Regions from separate parts of the Streptomyces sp. NPDC087215 genome, predicted to be linked through region 2. Evidence: riboswitches for the same ligand, from Rfam matches in the RefSeq annotation. Region 2 holds a riboswitch; the other holds the start of a gene.
What was found. Region 2 has a riboswitch for cobalamin ahead of ACIO92_RS00450 (prenyltransferase/squalene oxidase repeat-containing protein). Riboswitches for the same ligand answer to the same signal wherever they lie in the genome.
Positions count from the first base shown of each region.

Region 1 (3,889 bases), on a different contig from region 2:
CCCCGTGCCCGGTCCCTCCTCCGACGTCCTGCACGACAGCGGATGGCCGGGCGAGGCCCGTGCGGCGGCCGTCTGCGCGGGCCTTCTGCTGGGGACGTCACTGGGCGTCGACGCCGGGGCGTACGGGCTGCCGCTGTCCCACGCCCTCGGCTGGATCGCGCTGTCGGCGCTGCTGTTCGTGGTCCTGCTGCCCGCACGGGTCAGCCTGGCGCCGGGGCTGCTGACGGTCCGGGGGCTGTGGTTCACCAGGACGGTCCGCACCGACCGGATCACGGCGGTCGCGTGGCCGACGGGCACCGCCCGGCGGCTGCGCCTGCGCGACGGGGAGGGCGGGTGGGCCGAGGTGGACCTCCGGGTCCTCCTGGACAATCCGGTCCTGTGGCTGAGGATCGAGTCCGCGGCGCTGTCGGCCCGGCGGCGGGGGACCCTGGCCCACGGCACGGCCGACCTGGCACGGCTCGCGCTCCGCGTCGACACCGAGACGACCCGCTCCGTCCTGAGGGCCTCCGGTCTCGGGTAGCGCCTGTCCGGCGGATCGCCGTGCGAACGATCACACGGCCGCGCGCACGGTACGCGTCGTCGGTGTGACCGAGGAGAGGCCCCGGACCGGTGGGAGGGGCGGCCCGGCGGGGGAGGGGTGCTCCCACGGGTCGGCGGGGGTACGTCCTCGCTCGCCCGGACCGCCGTGCGGTGGACGGCACGTAGGCTGGTGGGGCAGCTGGTTCGCCCCGCCCGCCAGGCGGGAGCGTCGTAAGAGGGAACCCGGTGGGAATCCGGGACTGCCCCGCAGCGGTGAGCGGGAACGACCGCCGTCATACGCACTGGGCCCGGCACACCGGACCCGGGAAGCGACGGCCACTAGGTGAACTCCCCCAGGAGAACGCGCCCGCGAGTCCGAAGACCTGCCCGCTGTCCGCGCGCCGGACACCCCGTGCGCGCGGAACCGCCGAGCCGCGACTCGCGAAGGAGAGTTGACGTGGCAGATCCCACCGTCACCGGCCTTGCCGCAGACCCCACCGACACCCCCAGCCCCGCCCGTAATCCCGTTCCCCGTCCGGGAAAGACCCCGGACGACTCCCGGGTGGTCCTCGCCCACATCATGAGCGACCACGACACCAATCTGTACGGCACCATCCACGGCGGGGTGATGATGAAGCTCATCGACGACGCCGCCGCGGCCGCCGCCGGACGGCACGCCGGCGGGCCCGCCGTGACCGCGTCCGTCGACCGGATGACGTTCCTGGCCCCCGTACGGGCCGGGGACCTGCTGAGCGTGGAGGCCGGGCTCGAACGGGCCGGACGGACCTCCATGACCGTCGGCGTGCGGGTGACCGCCGAACGCTGGAACGACTCCGGTCCCGTCACCGAAGTGGCCACGGCCTTCCTCACCTTCGTGGCGATCGACGCGGACGGCGGTCCGCGTCCCGTGCCCGCCCTCGTCACGGCGCTGCCCGGCCTGTCCTGAGGGGAGCCGGGGCCGCCGCCCCTCCGGGGGCCGCGGCCCCGTGCCGTACGGATCAGGTCAGGGACCGTCCGGGATTCGGACAACATCCGGCGCTCGTCCGGCGCGACCCGTACCCTGGCGCGTGCAGCTGGTTCGCCCCGTCCGCCAGACGGGAGCGTCGCAAGAGGGAACCCGGTGGGAATCCGGGACTGCCCCGCAGCGGTGAGCGGGAACGACCGCCGTCATACGCACTGGGTCCGAGACACCGGACCTGGGAAGCGACGGCCACTAGGTGAACTCCCCCAGGAGAACGCGCCCGCGAGTCCGAAGACCTGCCCGTTGCCCGCACGCGGACGATTCCGCGCGCGGTCATCCGGTGACCTCGAGGGCGGGTCGGCGACCATACGGGCGTACAGCCGTGCCATGCCGCGCACGCGTCCCTCCGTTTCCGGTCACTCCTTCCGCGTCTCGTCAGGTCTCCGGACCTCAGGGATCCATCTCGTGAAGGAGATCTCCGTGACCACGAAGTCCGCAGCCCCGGCGGCACGCGCCACCGTGTACGGCTACCCCCGTCAGGGCCGTGACCGTGAACTCAAGAAGGCGGTCGAGGGCTACTGGAAGGGCCGGGTCACCGCCGACGCCCTCCATGCCGTCGCCGCGGGACTGCGCCGGGCGAACTGGCTCGAACTCTCCGGGGCGGGCATCGCCGAGGTGCCGACCGGCGACTTCTCGTTCTACGACCACGTCCTGGACACCAGCGTGATGGTGGGCGCTGTCCCCGGCCGGCACCGGGACGCCGTGGCCGCCGACGTCACCGACGGCTACTTCGCCATGGCCCGTGGCACCCAGGATGTCGCCCCGCTGGAGATGACCAAGTGGTTCGACACCAACTACCACTATTTGGTACCCGAGTTGGGTCCCGACACCGTCTTCGTCGCGGACTCCACCAAGCAGGTCACGGAGCTGCGGGAGGCCCTCGCCCTCGGTCTGGCCGCCCGTCCCGTCCTGGTCGGACCGATCACCTACCTCCTGCTCGCCAAGCCCGCTCCGGGGGTGGCCGAGGACTTCCAGCCGCTGACCCTCCTGGACCGGCTCCTGCCCGTGTACGCCGAAGTGCTCGCGGACCTGCGCGCGGCGGGCGCGGAATGGGTGCAGCTCGACGAGCCCGCCCTCGTACAGGACCGCACGCCCGCCGACCTGAACACCGCCGCCCGCGCCTACCGTGACCTCGGCGCCGTCGAGGACCGGCCGAAGATCCTCGTGGCCTCCTACTTCGACCGGCTCGGCGACGCCCTCCCGGTCCTCGCCAAGGCGCCCGTGGAGGGGCTCGCCCTGGACTTCACCGGGCCCGCCGCCGCCAACCTGGCCGGGCTCGCCGCCGTCGGCGGACTGCCGGGGAAGCGACTCGTCGCGGGCGTGGTCGACGGCCGCAACATCTGGGCCGACGACCTCCAGAAGTCCCTCACCACCCTCGGCACCCTCCTCGGTCTCGCGGACCGCGTGGACGTCTCCGCCTCCTGCTCGCTGCTCCACGTGCCGCTCGACGCCACGGCCGAGAAGGACATCGACCCGCAGATCCTGCGCTGGCTGGCCTTCGCCCGGCAGAAGACCGCCGAGACCGTCACCCTGGCCGCCGGACTCTCCCGGGGCACCGACGCCATCGCCGGTGAACTGGCCGCCAACCGTGCCGCGCTCTCCTCCCGCGCCGAGTCCCCCCTCACCCGCGACCCGGCCGTACGCGCCCGCGTCGCGGCCGTCACCGACACGGACGGCCGCCGCTCCCGGCCCTATCCGGAGCGGGCCGCCGCCCAGCGGGCGCACCTGGGCCTGCCGCCGCTGCCGACCACCACCATCGGATCCTTCCCGCAGACCACGGAACTGCGCACCGCCCGCGCGGACCTGCGCGCGGGCTCGCTCGACGCGGCGGGTTACGAGGAGCGGATCAGGGCCGAGATCCGGGAGGTGATCGCCTTCCAGGAGAAGACCGGCGTCGACGTCCTCGTCCACGGAGAGCCCGAACGCAACGACATGGTGCAGTACTTCGCCGAGCAGCTCGACGGCTACCTCGCCACCCGGCACGGCTGGGTGCAGTCGTACGGCACCCGGTACGTCAGGCCGCCGATCCTCGCCGGTGACATCTCCCGCCCGAAGCCGATGACGGTGCGCTGGACCGCGTACGCCCAGTCCCTCACCGCCAAGCCGGTCAAGGGGATGCTCACCGGTCCGGTCACCATGCTCGCCTGGTCGTTCGTCCGCGACGACCAGCCGCTCGCCGACACGGCGCGCCAGGTGGCGCTCGCCCTGCGCGACGAGGTGAACGACCTGGAGGCGGCGGGGACTTCCGTCCTCCAGGTGGACGAGCCCGCGCTGCGCGAGACCCTGCCGCTGCGGGCGGCCGACCACCCGGCCTATCTGGCCTGGGCCACCGAGGCGTTCCGGCTCACC
Region 1 covers NZ_JBIUZD010000023.1:8,913-12,801, forward strand. Annotated here, with positions in the region: gene ACIO92_RS32330 (hypothetical protein) at 1-520, shown strand, start outside; cobalamin riboswitch at 752-904, shown strand; gene ACIO92_RS32335 (acyl-CoA thioesterase) at 977-1,465, shown strand; cobalamin riboswitch at 1,577-1,799, shown strand; gene metE (5-methyltetrahydropteroyltriglutamate--homocysteine S-methyltransferase) at 1,961-3,889, shown strand, end outside.
Region 1: another riboswitch for cobalamin. It lies ahead of metE (5-methyltetrahydropteroyltriglutamate--homocysteine S-methyltransferase); the one in region 2 lies ahead of ACIO92_RS00450 (prenyltransferase/squalene oxidase repeat-containing protein).

Region 2 (3,889 bases):
CAGCGGGTCCGTGCCGCCCTCCTCGAAGGCGAAGCCGCCCCCGGGGAGCTGCTGCCGCGAGAGCCAGGAGACCGCCGCGTCCGCGTGCGCCCTGTCACCCAGGGCCCGCAGGGTCTGGGCCGCCCAGCCGGTGGCGTGGGCGCTGCCCGGGACGCTGTACGAGGCCGCGGGCCAGGCGCCCGTCCGGAACTGGGCCTTCTTGAGCGAGGACCGGGCCCTGGTCACCACGGGGGTGTGACCGCCGGCCGTCTGGAGCGCGAGGGCGACGAGGGCGGTGCTTCCGGCCTCGCTCTCGCACGGCTGGCCGTCCAGGATCAGGAAGCTGGGGAATCCGCCGTCGTCGCACTGGAGCCGGGCCAGCCGGGTCACGGCGTCGGCCGGTGGCTTCACCCCGCCGCTCAGCAGCGCGATCACGGCCAGGGCCTGGCCCTCGGTCTGCCCCGTCGTACGGAAGTCGCCCCGGGTCGCGCAGCCGGGGACGGGTTGCGGCGCGTCGGAGCCGCTGAGGCAGACGTTCGCCAGCAGATCGCCGAGGAGGTCGTGGCCGCCGAAGGCCCGGGGGTCCTTGCCGGTGGCCTCGGCGACGAGCGCGAGGCGGGCGGCGGCGGTGGCGTCGGGCGCCTCGTCCTTCCCCGCCGGGTAGGCGTACGCCTCGGTGTGCTCGGCCCTGCCCAGGTAGTCGGCGATCCTGCGGGTCGTCGGGTTCGCGTCGCCGAGGGAGGCCAGCGCGTAGGCGACCTCGGTGGTGGCGAGGTAGTTCGGTGCCGTGTCGCCGTCGACGACGACACGCTGCCCGTTCGTCAGCCGCTCCGTGAGCCAGCGGGTCGCGGCGGACAGGTCGACCCGCCCCGGGGGCACGTCCGGCGCGGCCGGGTCGCCCGGGGCGGGCGGGTCGCCGCCCGGCGGGCGGACGTCGTCGGGGGTGAAGGTGGGCCTGCCCCTGGTGCCGCCGATGTCGGTGCCGCCGAAGACCCAGGCGTCCACGTCGCCGGGCTTGAGGGTGCGCGACATGGCGCCCAGCGGGCTGTACGTCCACCTCCGCTGGCCGGGGGAGGCGATCCAGTACGACCAGTAGGCGGTGGCCTGCGGGGTGAGGACGCAGTCCTCCTCGGCGGGGGTCGGGTGCTGCTTGCCGTTCTTGAAGACGCTGTTGCCGATGCGGCAGAGGAACCCGGGACCGTCGTGTCCCGTTCCGGTGGTGCCGAACCCGCCGGACCTGAGCAGTTCGTAGCCGGTGGTGGGGGTGGTGTCGCAGCCGCGGACCACCGGGCCGCCCCAGTGCCCGAAGTCCACGGCGACGACGGCGCCCTTCGTGCGGGTGCACTTCTCGACCGGAGCGGCCCCGGCCGACGGGGCCTGCGTGAGGAACACCACTCCGGCGCCGAGCGTCAGGAAGGTGGCGGTCAGGAGGGACAGCGGTCGCCGTCCCGCTCCCGGCCGGCGTTTCGCCTGCTGTTCGGTCCCCACCGCGGCCCCTCGTCTCTGCCGGGCGGCTGCGTGCGTGGCGACGCGCCCCCACACGGCGTGGTGCCACGGGGAGGCGCTGATGACCACGCCGTAGTCCGCGACGGCGCTCTTCGTACCGATGTCCCAGCCCCAGGCATTCCGACTCGCCCGGCGGGGCCGGGCCTACGGTTGCGGGTCAGTGCCGGAGTTCGACCGGCTTCCCCTGGTGCTGAATGAATGTCAGCCGGAGTGCAACACGGATCAGTTCAGGCCGTCAAGACGGTCCGCGCCCGGTCCCCGGCGCCGGACCGTGAGCTGCCGCGACAGAACCCGCCACGGCTGGCGGTCCCTCGACCACTCGGGTAGCGTCCTGGGCTGCCACATGGGGGAATCCGGTGCGAGGCCGGAGCTGACGCGCAGCGGTATGGGACGGCGGGGGCCGCTCCCGAGCCCGAATGCCCATACGGCGATGCAGTGCAGGAAGCCGTACCACGCGTTCCGGACGGCGGCCCCCGGCCATGCCCGGCCGTGCTCCCCCACGGCGGCACGCGGCATGACCCCGGAGCGGTCGGCGTCCGCCGATCTCCAGGAGCAGGCCATGTCCCGTCCCCGCACCTCCCGCCGCCTCGCGCTCGCGGTGCCCGCCGCGCTCGGCGCCCTCGCCCTCACCGCGCCGCTCGCCCTCGCGACCTCCACCCCCGCGCAGATCGCCACGTCCAGGACCAACGGCGTCGCCTACCTCAAGTCCCTCCAGGCGGCGGACGGTTCCTACGCCGGATCGGGTCTCTCCAACGAGTGGGCGTTCAGCGCCTTCGCCGCGTCCGGGACGGCGGTCGTCGACGTCGCCCCGGGCGGCGACACCACCAAGAACGCCAGGACCGTCTACCGCAACCTGCTGTCCACGACCGCCTGGCCGTCGGCGACCCCGGTGGTCACCGACTACGAGCGCGGCACGCTCAACGCGTACGCCGCGGGCATCGACCCGGCCCGTGTCTCCGCCTCCCGCAACCTCGTCGCGGACGTCTACGCGTACTGGCAGACGGCCGAGCCGGGCTACTTCGGGCCGTCCGCGAACTTCAACGGCACCGTCTTCGCCGCGCTCGCGCTGGGCGGCGCGAAGACCCAGGCGGGCACCGCCCGCGTCCCGCAGGCGCTCAGCGACGCGCTCGTGGCCAAGCTGCGCGCCAACCAGCACAACGACGGCGGATGGACCTACCAGAAGGTCGAGGGCAACCCGACCGGCATCAACTCCGCGAGCGACATCGACATGACCGGCGCCGCGATGGCCGCCCTGTGCGCCTCCGGGGTGCCCGGCACGGACACGGACGTCGTCCAGGCCAAGAACTTCCTGAAGGGCAAGCTGGTCAGCGCCTCGGGAGCCTTCAACTCCCTCTACGGGGTCAACACCAGCTCCAACGGCTGGGGCGTCGCGGGCCTCAACGCCTGTGGGATCAACCCGCAGTCGGCGGAGTTCACCACCGTCAGCACCAAGACGCCGGTCGACTTCCTCATCGTCAACCAGTTCTCCCCGGCGGGCGGCTTCAAGTACAAGCCCGCCGACACCGCTCCCTCCGCCTACGCCTCGATCGACGCGCTGCGCGCCGTCGCCGGAGGCGGCTTCACCACGGCTCCGCCGGTCCCGGTCACCCCGGGCGCGACCCGGTGGGCGGCCCAGTCCGCCTTCACCCCGGGCACCGCCACGAAGCTGGCGCTGAGCGTCGACGACGGCAGCGGGAACCTGAAGGTCTGCTCGGTGTCCTTCACGCCCACGGCGACGACCACCACCCTCGGAGAGGTCCTCGCCGCCGCGACGACCGCCTCGACCCCGTCCGGCTGCGTCACCGGCGTCACCCCCTCCTCGGGCACCGGCGCGATCACCACGCTCAACGGCAAGGCCGACAGCGGTGCGAACACCTGGAAGGTCGGCGTCGACGGCTCGGCCTTCGCCGGAGCCCTCAGGGAGAAGACGGTGAACGTGGGCGACACGATCGCGCTCCGCTGGGGAGCCTGATCTCCCCGGGGGCGGGGGCCCATGGCGCCGGGCCCCCGCCCCCGGCCCTGACGGAGTCCGGAGTCCGGAGTCCGCTAGAACGCGGTCCAGGTGAAGGCGACTTCGTCACCGGCGTTCAGCTTGAACTGGCAGCCGCCGACCGGAGTGGGCGTGCCGTTGACCGCGATGTTCCAGTAGGCCGCACCGCCGCCGCTGACGTTCTTGATGGTGTCCACGGAGAAGTCGTCGAACGAGGCGTACCAGGTGCCGTCCCAGGTGAAGCCGTTCTTCCTGGCGGCGTCGTCAAGGGCGGCGGTGGGTGTGGGCACGGCCGCCGGATGGGCCGAACCGTTGGTGCCGTCGCACTTGTGGGTCCCGCCGGTGGCCGTGGTCACGTCATGACCCTTGGTTCTGATCTTGCCCTTGAACAGCAGCCCGTTCGGACCCTGCACG
Region 2 covers NZ_JBIUZD010000001.1:112,690-116,578, reverse strand. Annotated here, with positions in the region: gene ACIO92_RS00450 (prenyltransferase/squalene oxidase repeat-containing protein) at 1-1,467, opposite strand, end outside; cobalamin riboswitch at 1,578-1,715, opposite strand; cobalamin riboswitch at 1,829-1,907, shown strand; gene ACIO92_RS00445 (hypothetical protein) at 2,045-3,457, shown strand; gene ACIO92_RS00440 (DUF4430 domain-containing protein) at 3,532-3,889, opposite strand, start outside.